One region of the Pseudoxanthomonas sp. PXM04 genome, then DNA from elsewhere that is predicted to be linked to it. Evidence: predicted binding sites of a transcription regulator. Region 1 holds the regulator's gene; the other holds the start of a gene.
The links. The regulator FliA, encoded in region 1, starts transcription of late flagellar genes. The targets are predictions, from matches to a motif close to TAAAGTTTNNCNNNCNNNGGCCGATAA.
Positions count from the first base shown of each region.

Region 2: IB228_RS08720 (GGDEF domain-containing protein) is a predicted target of FliA. The motif match lies at 5,272-5,298, and genes of this name have one in related genera.

Region 1 is NZ_JACVAG010000005.1:380,643-391,373, reverse strand. It holds gene flhB (flagellar biosynthesis protein FlhB) at 86-1,216, shown strand; gene flhA (flagellar biosynthesis protein FlhA) at 1,213-3,294, shown strand; gene flhF (flagellar biosynthesis protein FlhF) at 3,460-4,989, shown strand; partial or broken gene IB228_RS14600 (MinD/ParA family protein) at 5,045-5,857, shown strand; gene IB228_RS14595 (RNA polymerase sigma factor FliA) at 5,854-6,600, shown strand; gene cheY (chemotaxis response regulator CheY) at 6,973-7,353, shown strand; gene IB228_RS14585 (protein phosphatase CheZ) at 7,353-7,967, shown strand; gene IB228_RS14580 (chemotaxis protein CheA) at 8,006-9,850, shown strand; gene IB228_RS14575 (flagellar motor protein) at 10,204-10,731, shown strand, end outside.
Region 2 is NZ_JACVAG010000003.1:47,150-57,880, forward strand. It holds gene ctaD (cytochrome c oxidase subunit I) at 1-301, opposite strand, end outside; gene coxB (cytochrome c oxidase subunit II) at 333-1,241, opposite strand; gene IB228_RS08710 (DUF2244 domain-containing protein) at 1,294-1,773, opposite strand; gene putA (bifunctional proline dehydrogenase/L-glutamate gamma-semialdehyde dehydrogenase PutA) at 1,997-5,215, shown strand; gene IB228_RS08720 (GGDEF domain-containing protein) at 5,347-6,480, shown strand; gene IB228_RS08725 (GGDEF domain-containing protein) at 6,565-7,767, shown strand; gene IB228_RS08730 (outer membrane protein transport protein) at 7,867-9,231, opposite strand; gene IB228_RS08735 (rhomboid family intramembrane serine protease) at 9,459-10,145, shown strand; gene IB228_RS08740 (DUF1820 family protein) at 10,206-10,526, shown strand; gene IB228_RS08745 (cation:proton antiporter) at 10,611-10,731, shown strand, end outside.

The DNA of each region.
Region 1 (10,731 bases):
ATCGTGAACGGGGCGACGCCCGTTTCCCGTCGCCGGACTGGAACGGGACTTGCAGCGTGGTGGTCGGTTTTCCCGACGCAGCGCCATGGCCGAACAGGACGAAAGCGGCGAACGCACAGAACAGCCCAGTGAAAAACGCCTGCGCGAAGCCCGCGAACAGGGCAACATCCCGCGTTCGCGCGAACTGGCGACGGCGGCGGTGTTCGGCGCCGGCGTGGTCGCGCTGCTGACCATGGCCATGCCGCTGGCGCGCGGCTCGCTGGGCTGGATGAAGATCGCGCTCAGCCCGGATCCGCAGCTGTTCAAGCACCCGGACCAGTTGTTCGGCCACGTCGGCAGCCTGCTGCTGCAACTGCTGTGGGTGATGCTGCCGATGATCGGGTTGTGCCTGCTGGCCGGCTTCCTCGGCCCGGTACTGATGGGCGGACTGCAATTCTCCAGCAAGGCGCTGACACCGGATCTGAAGCAACTCAGCCCGATGGCCGGGCTCAAGCGCCTGTACGGCGCCGAGAGCGTGGCCGAACTGCTCAAGTCGCTGCTGCGCGTGGCCTTCATCGGCCTGGCCGCGGGCCTGAGCCTGAAGCTGGGCCTGAATTCCCTGCGCGAGCTGCTGACCATGCCGCTGGAGCAGGCCGTGCGCACCGGCATGGGCTTCGCCGGCGGCCTGCTGCTGGCCTGCGCCGGCGCGCTGGCGCTGCTGGCGGCCATCGACGCGCCATACCAGAAGTGGAACTGGATGCGGAAGCTGAAGATGACCCGCCAGGAATTGCGCGAGGAACTGAAGGAAAGCGAAGGCCGGCCGGAAGTGAAGGGCCGGATCCGGCAGATGCAGCACCAGCTGTCGCAGCGCCGGATGATCGAGGAGGTGCCGACCGCCGACGTCATCGTGGTCAACCCGACCCACTACGCGGTGGCGCTGAAGTACGAGGCCGGCCAGATGGGCGCACCGCGGGTGGTCGCCAAGGGCGTGGACGAAATCGCCCTGCGCATCCGCGAGGTCGCCGAGGCGCACCGGGTCGCCATCGTGTCGGCGCCGCCACTGGCACGCGCCTTGTATCGCGAAGGGCAACTCGGCCGGGAGATCCCCGTGAGACTGTATACCGCCGTCGCCCAGATCCTGTCCTACGTCTACCAGTTGCGCGCCTGGCGCGACGGCACCGTGGCCGAGCATCCGGACCTGCCGGCGGTGGACGTGGATGAGGGCAAGCCGGCATGAGCGCGGTGCCCAGCCCCACCTCCCGGGTGATGGACATGCTGCGCCACGGCCTGGGCGCGCCGCTGGTCGTGCTGGCGATGCTGGCGATGGTGATCGTCCCGCTGGCGCCGCCGGTGCTGGACGCGCTCTTCAGTTTCAACATCGCCATCTCGCTGGTGGTGCTGCTGGCGGTGGTCTACGTGCGGCGGCCGCTCGACTTCACCATCTTCCCGATCGTGCTGCTGATGACCACGATGCTGCGGCTGGCGCTCAACGTGGCCTCCACCCGCGTGGTGCTGTTGCACGGCCAGGACGGCCATGGCGCGGCCGGCAAGGTCATCGAGGCGTTCGGCGAATTCGTGGTCGGCGGCAATTTCGCGGTCGGCCTGGTGGTGTTCGCGATCCTGACCATCATCAACTTCGTGGTCATCACCAAGGGCGCCGGGCGCATCTCGGAAGTGTCGGCGCGCTTCATCCTCGACGCGATGCCCGGCAAGCAGATGGCGATCGACGCCGACCTCAACGCCGGCCTGCTGACCCGCGAGGAAGCCAAGGCCCGGCGCGAGGAAGTGCGCGAGGAAGCCGACTTCTACGGCGCGATGGACGGCGCCAGCAAGTTCATCCGCGGCGACGCCATCGCCGGCATCCTGATCCTCTTCATCAACCTGGTCGGCGGCCTGGCGATCGGCGTGCTCCAGCACGGCCTGCCGGTCGGCGAGGCGGCCAAGATCTATACCCTGCTGTCGATCGGCGACGGCCTGGTGGCGCAGTTGCCGGCGCTGCTGGTGTCCTCGGCGGTGGCGATGCTGGTCACCCGCGCCTCGCGCGCGCAGGACATGGGCAACGCGATGGTTGGCCAGGTGTTCGGCCAGCACAAGGCGCTGGCGGTGGCCGCCAGCCTGATCGGCGTGGTCGGGCTGGTCCCGGGCATGCCCAATGTCGTGTTTTTGACGCTGGCCGCGGTGCTGGGCTACATCGCCTGGAAGCTGTGGAAGAAACAGCAGCCCGGCGCCGGCGGCGAAAGCTCCGCGGGCGCCGATCCCGCGCTGCCCGCGCCGTCCAACCCGCAGGCCGAACTGACCTGGGATGAAGTGCGTCCGGTGGACCCGCTGGGCCTGGAAGTCGGCTACCGGCTGATTCCGCTGGTGGACAAGGCCCAGGGCGGCGAACTGATGTCGCGGATCAAGGCGGTGCGCCGCAAGCTCACCCAGGATCTGGGTTTCCTGATTCCGCCGGTGCATATCCGCGACAACCTGGAACTGCCGTCCAACGGCTACCGCCTGCTGGTGCATGGCGTGCCGGTGGCCACCGCCGAGATTCATCCGGATCGCGAACTGGCGCTGGATCCCGGCGGCGCATTCGGCGCCCTCGACGGCATTCCGGGGCGGGACCCCGCATTCGGCCTGGACGCCACCTGGATCACACCGGGCCAGCATGCGATGGCCGAATCGCTGGGCTACACCGTGGTCGATGCCTCGACCGTGGTCGCCACCCACCTGTCGCACCTGGTGCGCGAGCACGCGCCGGAACTGCTGGGGCACGAGGAGGTGCAGCAACTGCTCGCCAACCTCGGCAAGACCGCGCCCAAGCTGGTCGAGGATCTGACGCCCAAGACGCTCACCCTGTCCACGGTCGTGCGGGTGCTGCAGAACCTGCTGATCGAGCGCGTGCCGATCCGCCAGTTGCGCCGGATCGTCGAGGCGCTGGTCGAGTTCGGTCCGCAGAACCCGGATCCGGCCGCGCTCACCGCCGCCGTGCGTACCTCGCTGGGTCGTTTCATCGTCCAGGAAATCTCCGGCATGGCGCCGGAGCTTCCCGTCTACACGCTGGCGCCACAACTGGAACGTGTCTTGCAAGACAGCGTGCAGGGCACCGGCGCCGCGCTGGAACCCGGCCTGGCCGAACGGCTCCACCAGAGCCTGGCCGACTGCGTCGCCCAGCAGGACGCGCGCAGCGAGCCGGCGGTGGTGCTGGTCCCCGGCGGCGTCCGCGCCGCACTGGCCCGGCTGGTCCGCCACAGCGTCCCCACGCTGTCGGTCCTGTCCTACAGCGAAGTCCCGGAGGACAAGCGGTTGAAGCTGGTGGGGACGATTAGTTGAGGCGACGGGATTGGGGATTGGGGATTCGCAAAAGCGGGTTCATGACGGGGATGCAGCGATGAAGACGAACACGACACGACCTAGATATCCAATCACCTCGAACGGCTTGCCGTCGCCTTGCTTTACCCAATCCCGAATCCCGTATCCCCAATCCCGGCCTCTCAAATGAAAATCAAACGTTTCGTCGCTCCCGACATGCGCACCGCCTTCGCGCTGGTCCGGCAGGAACAGGGGCCGGATGCGGTGATCCTGTCCAATCGCATGACCGACGACGGCGTCGAGATCGTGGCGGCCTCCAACTACGACGAGACGCTGGTGCAGCGCACGCTGGAGGCAATGCGTCCGGCCGAACCGGCGCCTTCGTTCGCGCGCGCCGCGCCGTCCGCATCCGCATCCGTGTCCGCCGAACCACGCGCCGCCGCCAACCGCCAGGCGACGGAGATGTCGCCGGCCGAAGCGGCTGCGGCCTACTTCAGCCGGGTCGCCGCCGCGGCGCCCATCGAATCGCGCCTGGCCGAGGAATCGCGCGCCCCGGTCGAGCCGCCGTCGGCGTTCATCGCGCCGGCGCCCTCGTTCGCGCGGGAAATTCCGGCCGAGCCGTCCGCGCCCGCCGCCTTCGCGCTGGATCCGATGTCGTTCGCCGCGCGCCTTGCCGCGAGCCTGCCGGCGGTGCCGGCGGAACTGTCCACGGCGGCGCCGGCCCCCGCCACGCCCGTCGCCGCTCCGCAGCCGGAAGCCGTCGCGCCGGCGCTGAGCGTGGTCGCCGACAACGGCGCGCGCGCCCGCGCCGAGGACGAGCAACTGGTGCAGATGCGCGCCGAACTGGCGGCGATGCGCGAGATGATCGAAGGCGAGATGCACCGCCTCACCGACGAACGCCTGCGCGGTTCGCCGGTGCGCGCGCAGGCGATGGAACTGATGGACGACTACGGCTTCGACGCCGGCATCACCCGCGACGTCGCCCTGCAGATTCCCGCCGACACCGAACTGCATCGCGGGCGCGGCCTGATGCTGGGCCTGCTCTCGCGCCGGCTGCCGATCCTGCCGGTGGATCCGCTGGAACAGGGCGGCGTGATTGCCCTGGTCGGCCCGACCGGCGCCGGCAAGACCACCACCATCGCCAAGCTGGCCGCGGCCTATGCCGATCGCCACAACCCGCGCGACGTGGCCCTGGTCACCACCGATACCGTGCGCGTCGGCGGCCGCGAACAGTTGCACAGCTACGGCCGCCAGCTCGGCATCGCCGTGCACGAGGCCGACAGCGACGTACGCCTGGCCCAGACCCTGGAACGCCTGCGCGACTACAAGCTGGTGCTGATCGACACCGCCGGCATGGGCCAGCGCGATCGCAACCTGGTCGGCCAGCTCAACTGGCTGCGCGCCGCCGGGCAGGTGCATACCCTGCTGGTGCTGCCGGCCAATTCGCACTTCGGCGACCTGGACGAGGTGGTCCGCCGCTTCAGCGGCGCCCAGCCGCACGGCGTGGTGCTGACCAAGGTGGACGAGACCGGCCGGCTCGGCAGCGCGCTGTCGGTGATCGTCGATCACCAGTTGCCGATGGCCTGGATCACCGACGGACAGCGCGTGCCCGAAGACCTGCACCGCGCCAGCGCGCCCAACCTGGTGCTGCGCCTGGACCAGCTGCGCCGCGAAGCCGACGAACCCAGCCACGCGGAGGCCATCCATGTCGCATGAACACCTGCTGCAGACCAACCCGCGCAGCACGCCGCCGCTGACCGGCGCCTTCCATCCGGTCCGCGTGATCGCGGTGACCGGCGGCAAGGGCGGCGTGGGCAAGACCAACGTGTCGGTCAACCTGGCCGCCTCGCTGGCCGAGATGGGCAAGCGGACCCTGCTGATGGACGCCGACCTGGGCCTGGCCAACGTCGACGTGCTGCTGGGCCTGGCGCCGAAATACACATTGGCGGATCTGGTCGCCGAACGCTGCCAGTTGGAGGACGTGCTGCTGGAAGGACCGGACGGCCTGTTGATCGTGCCGGCCTCGTCGGGTTTCCGGCACATGGCCGAACTCTCGCCGGCCGAACACGTCGGCCTGGTCAACGTGTTCTCGGAACTGCAGCGCGCCCTGGACGTGATGGTGGTGGATACCGCCGCCGGCATCACCGACAGCGTACTGACCTTCTGCCAGGCCGCGCAGGACACGGTGGTGGTGGTGTGTGACGAGCCGGCCTCGATCACCGACGCCTATGCGCTGATCAAGGTGCTCTCGCGCGAGCGCGGCGTGGACCGCGTGCACGTCATCGCCAACATGGTCCGCGACCCCAACGAGGGCCGCAAGCTGTACGAGAAGCTGGCCCGCGTGTGCGAACGTTTCCTCGGCGACGTCGCCCTGCACTACCTGGGGGCGGTGCCGCAGGACGACTGGCTGCGCCGCGCAGTGCAGCGCCAGCAGGCGGTGGTGAAGGCGTATCCGGGCAGCCCGTCGGCGCGCGCCATCAACGAAATCGCCCGGGTCACCGCACGCTGGCAGCCGCCGTCCGGCGCCCGCGGCAATGTCGAGTTCTTCGTCGAACGCATGATCAACCGGAGCGTGCCAGCATGAACACCGGCGCCGCCCAATACCGTGCCGTCCAGAAAGCGGCGGCCACCGACTTCGTCACGGTGCACGCGGACCTGGTCCGCCGCATCGCCCATCACCTGGCCGCGCGCCTGCCCGCCAGCGTGGAGATCGACGATCTGATCCAGGCCGGCATGATTGGCCTGCTGGAAGCCTCGCGCAGCTACGACGCCGAACAGGGCGCCTCGTTCGAGACCTTCGCCTCGATCCGCATCCGCGGTTCGATGATCGACGAGATCCGCCGCGGCGACTGGGTGCCGCGCTCGGTGCACCGGCGGGCCCGCCAGGCCGCCGCCACCGTGCGCGAAATCGAACAGCGCACCGGCCGCGCCGCCATCGCCACCGAGGTCGCGTCGGCGATGGAGATGCCGCTGCCCGAATACCTGCGCCTGCTGGAGGACGCCGCCCGCGGCCAGGTGCTGAGCCTGGAATCGCACATCGAGGACCATGGCGAACCGCAGACCGTGGTCACCGGCGGCCCCAACCCGCAGCAACAACTCGAGCGCAGCGAGTTCCGCCAGTCGCTGATCAAGGCCATCGGCCAGCTCCCCGAGCGCGAACAGCTGGTCCTGTCCATGTACTACGAACAGGAACTCAACCTCAAGGAAATCGGCGCCGTCCTCGGCGTCAGCGAATCCCGCGTCTGCCAGATCCACGGCCAGGCCATGCTGCGCCTGCGTGGTCGGCTGAATGTGTTCGAGAGCGTGGATGCCGGGTTGGAGGATTGAGCGGGGATGTTTGAGCCGGGATTGGGGATTGGGGATTCGCAAGAGCCTTCGCTTTTGCCTCCCCCTTTGAAAAAGGGGGATTGAGGGGGATTTGCTTTGGGCGCCAACAGCAAGCGCTTCTCAACAGCCGAATGGCTGGTCAATCCCCCGTCGCCCGCTCCGCGGGCGCCCACCCCCTTTTTCGCTTTTAACAGCCGCCTGGCTGGTCAAGGGGGCTCTTTCAATCCCCAATCCCCAATCCCCAATCCCGACTCCCCAATCCCGGCCCCAGCCCAATCCCGGCCCAAAAGTTTCCCCGCCACCTGCCGATAAGGCTCTCGAGCCCCCTCTACCCTGCTGCACCCGGAGCCCTTCGTGACAGCCAACAAGAACATGCGGATCCTGATCGTGGACGACTTCTCGACGATGCGCCGCATCATCAAGAACCTCCTCAACGATCTGGGCTACACCAATACCGCCGAGGCCGACGACGGCTCCAGCGCGCTGACCGCGCTGGCCCAGGGCAGTTTCGACTTCGTGGTGACCGACTGGAACATGCCGGGCATGACCGGCATCGAACTGCTCAAGGCCATCCGCGCCGACGATCGCTTCAAGACCCTGCCGGTGCTGATGGTCACCGCCGAGGCCAAGCGCGAGCAGATCATCGAAGCCGCCCAGAACGGCGTGAACGGCTACATCATCAAGCCGTTCACCGCGCAGACCCTGGAAGAGAAACTCGGCAAGATTTTCGAGCGCCTCGGAGCCGCCGCCTGATGGCTGCGGTCATGGAAGCCGGTAGCGCCCGCGCCGCGCTGGTCGAGCGCCTGCAGCACGCGCTGGACGCGCTGGAACAGGGCGACGAGGCCGGCTGGCGGCGCGAGCTGGACACCATCGCCGCCTGGCGCACGCAGCCGATGATGCAGGGACTGGGCCGGCTGGCCCGCGAACTGGCGCAGACGCTGGGCGAGCTGCCGCCGACCCACGGTGCCGGCGATCTCGACGACGCCTGCGCGCGCCTGGATCACGTGGTCGCGATGACCGAACAGGCCAGCCACAAGACCCTGGATCTGGCCGAGCAGTGCCGCGGCCTGGCCGACCAGCTCAAGACGACCGCGCTCAGCGCCGAGCAGACCCAGCTGGTGGACCAGATCCGTTCCGGACTGTCGGAAATGGCGCTGGCGCAGAGCTACCAGGATCTCACCGGCCAGATCATCCGCCGCGTCGCCGGCATCGTCCGCCGCGTGCACGAGGGATTCGGCGAACTGGGCCTGCCGCCGCCGGAAAGGAAGAAGGACGACGGCCTGGCCGGTCCCGCGGTGGCGGGCCTGGACAAGGCGGCGTTCTCGCAGGACGACGCCGACGATCTGCTGTCGGGGCTCGGGCTCTAGCCGTCCGCCCACGCATCCCCGCCGATACCGAGCCAGCCATGTCCGCCGTCACGCCCGAAATCGCCGCCGACTTTCTCATCGAGGCCCAGGAAATCCTGGATCGCCTCGGCGAGCAGCTGGTGACGCTGGAACAGGATCCCGGCGACAGCGAACAGCTCAACGCCGTGTTCCGTGGTTTCCATACGCTCAAGGGCGGCGCCGGTTTCCTCGGCATCCAGGCGATGGTGAACCTGTGCCACGCCGCCGAGGAAGCGCTGGGCATGGTCCGCGCCGGCAAGGCGACCCTGGAAGCGGATCATTTCGACGCCGCCCAGCAGTCGCTGGACTGGCTGCAGCGCATGCTCGACGCGGTCGCCGCCGGCGAGGAGCCGCCGCATGCACCGGCCACGCTGATCGCCCAGTTCGACGTCGATGCCGCGCCCGCGCCGGTCCGCGCGCCGGTGGCCACGCCCGCCGCCGGCGGGAATGATCTGATCACCGACGACGAGTTCGAGGCCCTGCTCGATCAACTGCATGGCGGCGCCGCACCGCCTGCCACGGCCGTCGCGCCGGCGGGTGGGGATCTGATCAGCGAGGACGAATTCGAGGCCCTGCTGGATCAACTGCACGGCGGCGCCGTGCCCGGCGCCACGACCGCCCGCCCTGCGCCCGCCGCCGCGCCCCAGTCCGCACCAATACGCCCGCCCGCGCCCGCCCCGGCCTCACCGGCCCGTCCGGCGCGTGCCAGCGAGGCCGAGCAGACCATCCGGGTGGACACCAAGCGGCTGGACGCGATCGTCAATCTGGTCGGCGAACTGGTGCTGTCGCGCAATCGCCTGAAGACCCTGCGCGCACGCCTGCGCGACGAGGAACTGGATCGCGCGGTCAGCGGCCTGGACATCGCCACCGCGCGCTTGCAGAACGCGGTCATGCGCACCCGCATGCAGCCGGTGGGCAAGGTGTTCTCGCGCTTCCCCAAGGTCGCCCGCGACGTCGCCCGCTCGCTCAAGAAGGAAGTCGATCTGGAGCTGATCGGCGCCGATACCGAACTGGACCGCAACCTCGTCGAGGCCTTGTCCGATCCGCTCGTGCACCTGGTCCGCAACGCCATCGACCACGGCATCGAGCTGCCCGACCTGCGCGAGGCCACCGGCAAGCCGCGCAGCGGCCAGGTACGGCTGGCGGCGCAGCAGGAAGGCGACTACGTCACCATCGAGATCCGCGACGACGGCGCCGGCATCGATCCGGAACGGCTGCGCGACAAGGCGCTGGAAAAGGGCCTGATCGAACCGGAAGCCGCCGCCCGCCTGTCGCACGACGAATGCCTGCAGCTGATCTTCCTGCCGGGCTTCTCGACCAAGACCGAGATCACCGACATCTCCGGCCGCGGCGTCGGCATGGACGTGGTGCAGTCGCGCATCCGCGAACTCAGTGGACAGATCCAGATCCATTCGCAGCTCGGCCGTGGCAGCCGCTTCCTGATCCGGGTGCCGCTGACCCTGGCGATCCTGCCGACCCTGCTGGTGCAGGCCGGTGATCCGGTCTACGCGCTGCCGCTGGCGAGGGTGATGGAAGTGCTGCACGCGCCAGCCTCCAGCCTGCGCTGGTTCGACGGCCAGGCCGTGCTGGATCGGCAGTCCACCACCCTGCCGCTGGTGGATCTGCGGCGCTGGCTGGGCGTGGAGGCGGTCAAGGCGCCGCTGCTGACCATCGTGGTGCTGCAGATGGGCGACCAGCGCTTCGGCCTGGTCGTGGACCAGGTGCGCGGGCGCGAGGAAGTGGTGATCAAGCCGCTGCCGCGCGCGGTGCGCGGCCTGCGCGGCTATGCCGGCGCGACCCTGATCGGCGATGGCCGCATGGCGCTGATCCTGGACGTCGACGGCCTGCGCGAAGCGGCCGCGTGAATCCGCGCCACCCGCTCCCTTCCCCCGCTCGCGGGGGAAGGTGCCCGAAGGGCGGATGGGGGCAACACGCCCCCCGTAAAGCGGAACACGCTTCGCTGCTTTTTACACACACGAATGCCGCCCCGAAGGAACAGACCGGTCACGGACTCGCGGATTCGTTGCGATGGCAGGAGCTCGCGGCCGGAGGCCGCTCCTACCTGGTCCGGCATTGCGGCAAACCTGAAACAAACCGGTAGGAGGCCTCCGGCCGCGAGCCCTTCCGCCCTCAACCGAAAGCCGAACAGACCCCGCTAGCGCACCCGTCCCCAACCCGCCAACTCAAGTCCGGACCGCCAGCGCCGATACCACTGCATATGGACATCTTCAGCCTCATCGGTCTCATCCTCGCCCTGGTCGCCCTGGTCGGCGGCAGCATCCTCAAGGGTGCCGGCGTGTCGTCGCTGTGGTCCTCGGCGGCCTTCGTCATCGTCATCCTCGGCACCGTCGCGGCCATCCTGGTGCATACGCCGCCGGCGGTGTTCAAGCGCGCGGTGTCGATTGCGCGCTGGGTGATCCGCCCACCGGGCGCCGATCACGACGGGCTGGTCGCGCAGATCGTCGAGTGGAGCAACATCGCCCGCAAGCAGGGCCTGCTGGGGCTGGAGCCGCTGGTCAACGAACAGAGCGATCCGTTCCTGAAGAAGGGCCTGCAGATGCTGGTCGACGGGCTGGAACCGGAGGCCATCCGGCACATGCTGGAAATCGACCTCAACAGCCAGGAGCACCAGGATCTGGCCGCGGCCAAGGTGTTCGAAGCGATGGGCGTGTATGCACCGACGCTGGGCATCATCGGCGCCGTGTTCGGCCTGATCGCGGTGATGAAGAACCTGGCCGACCCGAGC
Region 2 (10,731 bases), on a different contig from region 1:
GCGGAATCATCCAGTTGGCGAGGCCGACGAAGGCCGGCATCACGCCACCGAAGATCATGACCAGCGCGTGCACGGTGGTCATCTGGTTGAAGAACTCGGGCTTGACGAACTGCAGGCCCGGGGTCATCAGCTCGGCACGGATGATCACCGACATGCCCGCGCCGATGATGAACATGATGAAGCTGAAAATCAGGTAGAGCGTACCGATGTCTTTGTGGTTGGTCGAAAAGAACCAACGCTCGATGAAGCTCTGCTGGTGACCGTGGTGATCGTCGTGGTGATCGACGGCGGTGTGGGCCATGTTCGTGATCTCTTGCAGCTGAAGCGGACGATTAAGCCTGCGCCTGGGGCGCGGCCGGCTCGCTGGTGGGGGCGGCGTCGGTGGCCGGGGCCGGAACGGCCTGGCCATCGGCGGGCACGGCTTCCGCCGGCGCGGCGGGAGCAGCCGGGGCCGCCGGGGCCGGCTTCCTCTCTGCCAGCCACTTCTGGAATTCTTCCTTCGGCACCGCGCGCACGACAATCGGCATGAAGCCGTGGTCCTTGCCGCACAGCTCGGCGCACTGGCCGCGGTACACGCCCGGTTCCTTGATGTCGGTCCAGGCCTCGTTGACGATGCCCGGGATAGCGTCCTGCTTCCAGCCCAGCGCCGGCACCCACCAGGCGTGGATGACGTCGTCGGCGGTGATCACGAAGCGGATCTTGGTGTTGACCGGCAGGACGAGCTCGTTGTCCACGTCCAGCAGGTAGTGCGGGTTCTTGGCCAGGTCCGGCTTCTCGCCGCTCTGGCGGATGCGGTCGGACTCGCGGTCCAGGCGGCTGGTGAAGGACACGTCCTCGCCCAGGTATTCGTACTTCCACATCCACTGGTAACCGGTGACCTTGACGGTCATCTCGGAGTCGCGGGTGTCGTACATGGCGATCAGCTTGGCGGTCGCCGGCCAGGCCATGACCACCAGGATCAGCACCGGGATGACGGTCCAGATGATTTCCGCGGTGGTGTTGTGGCTGAACTGCGCGGCCACCGCACCCTTGGACTTGCGGAACTTGAACATCGCGTAGCCCATCGCGCCGAACACGATGATGCCGATCACGATGCACACGATCAGCGCCACCATGTGCGCGTCGTAGGCGTGCTGGGACGAGGCGGTGACGCCCTTGCCCATGTTCAGCTGCCACGGCTTCGGGTCCGCCGACTGCGCCCACGCCAGCGCCGGCGAAGCCAGCAGCGCGCAGGCCGTCATCAAACGCTTCCAATACCCATTCACTTGCGTCATTGCCTAGACCCCAAATGCGTCATCGGTTGCGACCGCTCGCGGCCGCCAGTAAATCCTGCAACTTGTCCGCCAGCTGCCGGCGCTCGCCCGGACCGAGGAAATTGCCCACCTCGACCCGGCGACCACTGGAAGCCAGCGAAATCCTTTCGCCATCCGCCTCGATACGGAGCCGCACCCAATAAGGATGCGCCCGGAACACCGGTCCGGCCTCGGGGGTGCGGCTGACTTCCACGACCTCCGGACCGATGGTGATGTCCTCACCCCGCTCGCCGCTGCGCCATAGCCAACGCAGCGCCGCGCCCACGAATGCGCTGTGCAGCAGGGCGAAGGCCGGTGCGAAGGCGTTGCCGGCCAGCCAGCCCAGCAGGGCCACCAGCCACATCGCCCCGGCCAGCGCGGCGAACAAGGCCACGAACTGGCGGGCCGTCAAAGCCCGGGGCGGTCGCAGCCGGAGCCGCGCGCCGTGGATACCCGGCAATGACGGAAGCACTTCGATCATGCTGCCAACCGCGCAACGAGGCCGCGGAAAACCCCTAAATGTTAGCCTCACCCCCCTGTTGCGGCAAGTTGCAATGATCTCGGTCAATCGGCCGGACCCCGCGCGCGCCGTTTCCGGCGGCCCCGGATGGCGTGAAACCCGCGCCATCCGGTTCCATCCATTCGCGAACGGTGGTCCGGCTCACTACACTATCGGGCTCCATCGCCCGCTTCCGATCACGTTCATGAGCTCCCAGCCCCAGTCCGGCACCGAGGCGGCCCCGCCGCCGGCGACCGCCGGCATCGTTTCCCCCGAACTCCCTGCCCCGCCGTCGGCCCTGCGGGCCGCCATCACCGCGGCCTGGCTGCGCGACGAAGCCGAACACGTGCGCGAACTGCTCGCCCAGGCCCGGCTGCCGGCCGACGAGCAGGCCCGCGCGCAGGCGCTGGCCGCCGATCTGGTCGCGCGGGTCCGCGCCCGCGCCCAGGATCAGGGCGCCATCGAGGCCTTCATGCGCCAGTACGACCTGGGCAGCGAGGAAGGCGTGCTGCTGATGTGCGTGGCCGAGGCGCTGCTGCGCATTCCGGACCAGGAAACCGCCGACAAGCTGATCCGCGACAAGCTGGGCGACGCCGACTGGGAAAAGCACCTGGGCCAGAGCGATTCGGTGCTGGTCAACGCCTCCACCTGGGGCCTGATGCTGACCGGCCGGCTGGTCAATCTCAACGATCTGACCCGCCACGACGTGCCCGGCGCCTTCAAGCGCCTGATCGGCCGCGTCGGCGAGCCGGTCATCCGGCTGGCGGTGCGCCAGGCCATGCGCATCATGGGCCACCAGTTCGTGATGGGCCGGACCATCGAGGAAGCGCTGGGCCGTTCGCGCAAGGGCGACAACGCCAACTACCGCTACTCGTTCGACATGCTGGGCGAGGGCGCGCTGACCTCGAAGGACGCCGCGCGCTATCTGGAGGCCTATCGGAAGGCCATCCATTCAATCGGCAAGACGGGCCCCTTCCCCGACGTCTTCGCCGCTCCCAGCATCTCCATCAAGCTCTCGGCCCTGCACCCACGCTACGAGCACGCCAAGCGCGCGCGGGTCATGCGGGAACTGGCGCCGGGCATCCTGGAACTGGCGCAGCTGGCCAAGTCGTACGGCATCGGCTTCACCATCGACGCCGAGGAAGCCGACCGGCTTGAACTGTCGCTGGATCTGATCGAGGCCACCTTCTCCGACCAGTCGCTGGACGGCTGGGAAGGCTACGGCCTGGCCGTGCAGGCGTACCAGAAGCGCACGCCCTACGTGATCGACTTCCTCGCCGATCTGGCCCGCCGGGTCGGCCGGCGCATGCCGGTGCGGCTGGTCAAGGGCGCCTACTGGGACGCCGAGGTCAAGCGCGCGCAGATCGACGGCCATCCGGGCTATCCGGTGTTCACCCGCAAGCCGAACACCGACGTGTCCTACCTGGCCAACGCGCGACGCATGTTCGAGCACGGCGACGCGCTGTATCCGATGTTCGCCACCCACAACGCACAGACCATCGCCGCGATCCGCTCGATTGCCCGGGGCCGCCCGTACGAGCACCAGAAGCTGCATGGCATGGGCGACGACCTGTACGCCGAAGTGATTCCCGCCGACCGCCTGGGCGTGCCCTGCCGCGTCTACGCGCCGGTCGGCTCGCACGAGGATCTGCTGCCGTACCTGGTCCGCCGCCTGCTGGAGAACGGCGCCAATTCCAGCTTCGTCAACCGCATCACCGACGAGAACGTGGCCATCGAGGACCTGATCCGCGACCCGGTGGAAACCGTGTCCGCGTTCGATTCCATCCCGCATCCACGCATCCCGCTGCCGCGCGATCTCTTCCGCAACCAGGCAGCCCCCATCCCGACTTCTGACAGGAACAACTCCATGGGCGCCAACCTCGCCAACGACAACGACCTGCGCGTGCTGGCCGAGCGCGTCAATGCCGCGGTCAAGCCGTGGCGCGCGGCGCCGCTGGTGCCGGGCGCGGTGGTCGCGGGCGCGGCGCTGCCGGTGACCAACCCGGCCGATCGCCGCCAGACCGTGGGTGAATGGCAACCGGCCGACGGCGCGGCGGTGGAAAAAGCGCTGCAGAACGCCGTGGCCGCACAGCCGGCCTGGGATCGCACCCCGGCCGCCAGCCGCGCCGCGATCCTGGAGCACGCCGCCGACCTGCTGGAACAGCGCATGCCCGAGTACATCGCGCTGTGCGTGAAGGAAGCCGGCAAGACCCTGCCCGACAGCGTCGCCGAAGTGCGCGAGGCGGTGGATTTCCTGCGCTACTACGGCGCCCAGGCGCGCGCGCAGTTCGGCGCCGCCGAACGCCTGCCCGGCCCGACCGGCGAATCCAACGAACTGCAGCTGCACGGCCGTGGCGTGTTCGTCTGCATCAGTCCGTGGAACTTCCCGCTGGCGATCTTCCTGGGCCAGGTCAGTGCCGCGCTCGCCGCCGGCAACAGTGTCATCGCCAAGCCCGCCGAACAGACCAACCTGATCGGCCACGCGGCGGTGAAACTGCTGCACGAAGCCGGCATCCCGGAAAGCGTGCTGCAGTTCCTGCCCGGCGACGGCGCCACCGTCGGCGCCGCGCTCACCAAGGATCCGCGCGTGGCCGGCGTGGCTTTCACCGGTTCCACCGAGACCGCTCGCGCGATCAACCGCTCGCTGGCCGCGCGCGATGCCGCCATCGGCGTGCTGATCGCCGAGACCGGCGGCCAGAACGCGTTCATCGCCGACTCCTCGGCGCTGCCGGAACAACTGGTCAAGGACGCCATCGGTTCGGCCTTCACCTCCGCCGGCCAGCGCTGCTCGGCCGCGCGCGTGCTGTTCGTGCAGGACGACATCGCCGACAAGGTGATGACCATGCTGGCCGGCGCGATGGAGGAACTGAAGGTCGGGGATCCCGGCTTGCTGTCCACCGACGTCGGCCCGGTGATCGACGCCGACGCGCTGAAGATCCTGGAGGACCACGCCGCGCGCATGGCCACCGAAGCCCGCCTGATCAAGCAGGCCAACCTGGGCGAGGACGCCGCCCACGGCACCTTCTTCGCGCCACGTGCGTGGGAGCTGAAGTCGCTGGACCAGCTGCATCGCGAGATCTTCGGACCCGCCCTGCACGTGGTGCGCTGGAAGGCCGATCAGCTCGACCAGGTGATTGACGCCATCAACGCCACCGGTTTCGGCCTGACCCTGGGCGTGCACTCGCGCATCGACGAGACGGTCGATCGCATCGCCGCGCGGGTCAAGGTCGGCAACGTCTACGTCAACCGCAACCAGATCGGCGCGGTGGTGGGCGTGCAGCCGTTCGGCGGCCAGGGCCTGTCCGGCACCGGCCCCAAGGCCGGCGGTCCGCACTACCTGCCGCGCTTCGCCACCGAAAAGACCGTGACCGTCAACACCACGGCCGCCGGCGGCAATGCCTCGCTGCTGACCTTGGGCGACTGAGTTCCGGCAGAGGCCGCCAGGCCGTCGTTCCCCCTCAGGGCCGCCTCGCGCGGCCCTGTTGTTTTGTGACGTAGTGCCGATAACATGCCCATGGGGATCCAGGGGCTGGCAGGCGGATGAGTTGGGCGGTTTTGCTGACGCTATTGAGCGACTGCCTGCTGGCGGTCGTGCTGTTCGTCCTGTTCTGGTACGTGGCGCGGGTGTCGCGCAACATCCAGGGCGTGTTCACCTGGGGCGCCGCGCACGTGGTCTACACGATCGGGGCGACCCTGTTCGACGCCGGCACGGCCACTTTCGCCGACACCGGCCTGGCAACCGCAGCCGCGCTGTCCACCCATCTGGGTTCGGCCGTCCTGTGCGGCGGGATGGCGGCGCTGGGCTGGGCGGTCGTGCAGTTCGCCCGGCGGCGCGCACTGCACCGGCTGGAAATCGCGGTCGTGCCCATGGCCGTCGCGCCGCCGCTGCTGGTCTGGGGCCTGGGCGGTGGCTGGGAGGCGCAGAGCGTCGTCCTCAATTGCGTGGAATTGCTGGTCCTGTTGTGGATGATCTGGCACCTGCATGTCCTGCGCGAGGATCCCTACCGGCTGCCGGCGCGGATGATGATGCTGGGGTGTGGACTGCTGGCGGTGCTGTACGGCAGCGTGGTGCCCGGGTGGTCGCTCAGCCATTTCGGTTTCGACGAGATCTGGGTCAGCGTGGACCTGTCGATCTGGTTCATGCTCAATTTCTGCATGCTGATGCTATGCAGCTTCCGCGCCGCCGAATCGCTCAAGCTCAGCGCCATGTTCGATCCGCTGACCGGTGCGCTGAACCGGCGCGGCCTGCACGGCGAACTCAGCAGTTGGCCGGATCGCGACCAGCCCGGACTCAGCGTCATCGCCATCGATCTGGATCATTTCAAGGCGATCAATGATCGCCATGGCCACGACACCGGCGATCGGGTCCTGCAACGCTTCAGCGAAACCGTGCGCAGCGGCCTGCGCAGCGATCAACTGTTCGCCCGCATGGGCGGCGAGGAATTCGCGGTGGTCATGCCGGGAACCGATCGCGAAACCGCGCGGCACCTGTCCGAGCGCCTGCGCAACCAGATGATGCGGCTGGAGTTCAGTCCTCCCGAGGGGCGCCCGTTCCGGGTGACGATCAGCCTGGGCATCGCTTTCGGGGGAAGCGACGGAGAGCCGTTCGTGGAGCTGATGCGACGCGCGGACGACGCGTTGTACGCGGCCAAGCGCAAGGGCCGCAACCGGGTCGAGATGCAACCCTGAATGCGGCCGTGGCGCTCCGCCGCGCCGCCTTCCCGCCGATAGCCGGAATTGGCCGCGTTCTGCGTTGGTACGGGGAACAGGACGTTGCACCGCGCCAAAGGCAAGACCGGCTTGATGACCACCGATTTCTACCATCTGCTGATTAGCGACTGCGCGCTGGCGGCGGTGCTGCTGGGACTTTTCTTCTACGTGTCGCGGGTATCGCGCGGCGTGCGCGGCATCACCGCCTGGGGCGTGGCCCATTTCGTCTACTCGCTGGGCGCGGCCCTGCTCGACGGCACCTCGCAGGTGGCTTCGCGTTCCGGCGCGCAGGATCTGGCGCATGCCATCGCCGGGCTGGGTGGGCTGCTGGCCTGTGCCGGCCTGATCGGCCTGGCGTGGTCGGTGATCCAGTTCGTGCACCAGCGCGCGCTCCTTCCCGGTGAACGCGCGCTCATGCCGCTGGCCCTGGCGTTGCCGCTGGGCGGCTGGCTGCTCTACGGCCATGGGGATATCCAGGACGCACAAGGCGCGGCGATGAGCGCGGTGGAGGTGTTCGCGCTGGCGGTGGTGATCTGGCAGCTGCGCCTGTTGCGGGCCGGCCCGGACCACGTGCCCGCCCGGCTGATGATGACCGCGTGCGTGGCGCTCCTGTACCTCTATGGCCGCGATCTCGCACATGCGCTGACCGGGCGTTATGGCCCGAATCCGTCATGGGTGAACGCGGATCTGTCGATCTGGTTCATGCTCAATTTCTGCATGCTGATGCTGGCCAGCTTCCGCGCCGCGGAAGCGCTGCGCCAGAGCGCGCTGCTGGATCCGCTCACTGGCGCATTGAACCGCCGGGGCCTGGACAGCGAACTGCGTTCCAGCGCCCGCTTCGTCACCCTGGAAGGCGGGCTCGCGGTGATCGCGCTGGACCTGGATCACTTCAAGGCGGTCAACGATCACCACGGCCACGAAACCGGCGATCAGGTTCTGCAGCGGTTTTCAGACGTGGTGCGCGGATGCATCCGCAGCAACGATCTGTTCGTGCGCCTGGGCGGGGAGGAATTCATGCTGGTGCTGCGCGAGACCTCGCCGGAAGTCGCGCATCGGCTGGCCGAACGCATCCGCACGCAGGTGATGTCGCTGGAATTCCCCGCGCCCGCTTTCCGGGTCACCGTCAGCCTGGGCATCGCCCACACCCGCTATCGCCACACCGGATTCAACGATCTGGTGCGGCTGGCGGACGAGGCCCTCTACGCGGCCAAGCGCAATGGACGCAATCGCGTCGAACTGCGGATGCATCCCGCGCCTGTGCTCTAGCTCGGGCAACACGCCCGCATTCAATGGCGCGATCACGGAAAAGAAAAACCCCGCCGAAGCGGGGTTTTCCGGTGTCGCGTCGGCAATGCCGGGATTCGATCAGAACTTGTAGTTGATCGAAGCCGCCAGCACATCGCCCGCCACGTCGTAGGAACCGGACAGCGTGCTGCCGGTCGCCGAGACCTGATCGACGGTCGGGTCCTTGGTGAACAGGTGGGTGTAGCCGAAGCTGTACTCCGCCTTTTCCGACGGCGCCCAGGTCAGGCCGAGCGACAGCCACTTGCGGCTGGTGTCCGGCACGCGCACGTCGCGGTGCTCGGCGGTGGTCGGGGTCTGGTCGTAGGCCACGCCGCCGCGCAGGGTCAGCGTGTCGCTCAGGCGGTAGTCCGCACCGATCGAGCTGAAGGTCGTGTCGCGGTAGTGGAACGGCAGCACGTTGTTCGGCTGGTTCGACTGGAAATCGACGGTGACCGCGTCGAACGAGGGCGCCCAGAAGGTGCGCGTCACGTCGGCCATGATGGTCAGCTTGTCGTTGACCTGGCGGGTGAAGCTCAGGGTCGCCGAGGCCGGCAGTTCGATGGTCGCGCGGCCACCGGTGTTCACGAACAGGCCGCGCGCGGCCAGCACCGCCTGGCCCTGGGTGGCCCGGGCATTGGTCGCCGTGAAGGTGGCCTTGCCGTTGGTGATCTCGTGCTTGACCTTGGAGCGGTAGCTCAGGCCGATGTGGGTCTGGTCGTTGACGCTGAACAGGCCGCCGACGGTGAAGCCCCAGTCATTGCTGCTGCCTTCGAGCTGGCTGTACAGGTCGGCGTTGCCCGGCAGGAAGCCAAGCGCGCCGCCGCCCTGCGAGAACATCACCGCGCCCAGATCGACGGCGTTGCTCAGATCCACTTCCAGGCGCTCGACGAACACCGACGCGCCGAAGGACACGTACGGGTTCACGTCATAGGAAATCGCCAGGCCGAGGTCGGCGGTCTTCAGGTCGGTCTTGACGCCATGGTAGCGGCCGACCCAGTTGCGGTCGTATTCGGTCTTGAAGCCGAACGGCACGGTCAGCGACGCGCCCAGGTGGGCCTTTTCGCCGATCATGGTGTGGAAGTACGCGGCCGGAACCGCTGCGATGGTGCCGGCGTCGCCGCCGTTGCCGCCGGAGATCGGCATGCCGGTGCCCGCACCGGTCGGACCGGCGAGGCGTCCGCCGCCCTCGAAATCAGCCGAGAAGCTGATGGCGCTGACGTCGGCCTGGAATTGGGTTTCCTTCATGTGGCGCATCGCGGCCGGATTGGTCGCGATCACCGAGGCGTCGCCCGGGGCGCTGCCCGAACCGGCGAACGCGCGGCCGAGACCCTTGGCACTGTTTTCCTTCAGCTGGAACGCGGCGCCGTGCGCCTGACCGAAAGCCAGAACGCCGGCAATGCCGAAGGCCAGCGCGGAAATACGGGCAAAACTGTTGACGGAATGCATGGTGTCTCTCTCCGGAGGACGTGGGTTACGGTCAATGCGCCGCTGGAAGCGACCGGCGTTATGCCCGCCGGTTCGTCCGCCGGAAGCCCCTCCCGACATACGACGCCGTATGCAGTATACCCATGTCTTCTAACCGAAAGCTAACAAACTCTTGGCACGGTCCGAGGGGTTTTCCTGAACAGGGAAACGACACGGGTGACAGGCACTGCGAGTTAAAGTGAGGCGGCATGTTCGTCTCCTTGCCCTCCCGCCGGAAGCCTTCGCTGCGCTGGGCCACGCCCGCGTTGCTGGGCCTGTTGTGGCTGGCGTTCCTGTGGGCGGCGATGCAACCGGATCGTGCGTTGCTGCTGCAGGAATGGGGCGCGTTGTCCGGCGGCCTGACCTCGTTGCCGGCCTGGCTGGCCGATCTCCAAGACGGCAGCGTGCTGCGCCTGTTCACCGCCTTGTTCCTGCATGCGGACTGGGCCCACCTGCTGGGCAATCTGGTGTTCCTGCTGATCTTCGGGATGCCGGCCGAGCGGACCATGGGGCCGTGGCGGTTCCTGATCCTGTTCCTGTTGGGCGGCGCGGTCGCCAACCTGGCCGCGGTCCTCACCATCGGTGCGCCCGACCGGGTGGTGATCGGCGCCAGCGGCGCGGTCTCGGCGGTGATCGGCGCCTACCTGGCGCTGTTCCCGACCGCCAAGCTCGGCGTGGTGCTGCCGCTCGGGCTGTTCCTGGAATTCGTCAAGGCGCCGGCCTCGCTGCTGATCGGCATCTGGGCGCTGCTGCAGGTGGTGTTCGCCTACACCGGCCCGGCCTTCGGCGCGGTGGCCTGGTCGGCGCACATCGCCGGATTCCTGTTCGGGGTGGTGTTCGCCCTGTTCGTCCGCGCCGCCATCGCCCGGCGCCTGCGCAAGCGGCAGGGCTATTGAAGCGGCGGCGGGGCGGCCTCACTTTCCCCCCATCGCATCGGTTTCCCCACTCCCCGCCCCATGGCAAAGAAGCTCTACAAGGTCACCTTCCTCAACCACAACAAGGTCTACGAGTTGTATGCGGGCCACGTGGGCGCCAGCGGTCTGTGGGGCTTCACCGAAGTGGGCGAGCTGGTCTTCGATCTGCACGACGGGCTGGTGGTGGATCCCACCGAGGAGCGCCTGCGCGACGAGTTCGGCGATACGCGTGTCCTGCACCTGCCGATGCAGAGCATCATCCGGGTCGAGGAAGTCGAGCGCAAAGGCCAGTCGGCCATCCGCGACGCCGCCACCGGCGAGAAGGTGGTCACCCCGTTCCCGCTGCCGGCCAAGCCGCGCTGACCGGCGCCGGCGGGTAACCGCCAGTACGCTCCGCCGTCCCCGCCGACCGCCTATGATGGCGCGTCGAGTCCCGGGGTTGTCTTGATGTCCACGCCGCAGTTGTCCGTCTACTTCTTCCTGCAGGCGGGCATCATCATCCTGGTCTGCCGCCTGGTCGGCCGCCTCGCGCAACGTTTCGGACAACCGCAGGTGGTCGGCGAGATGA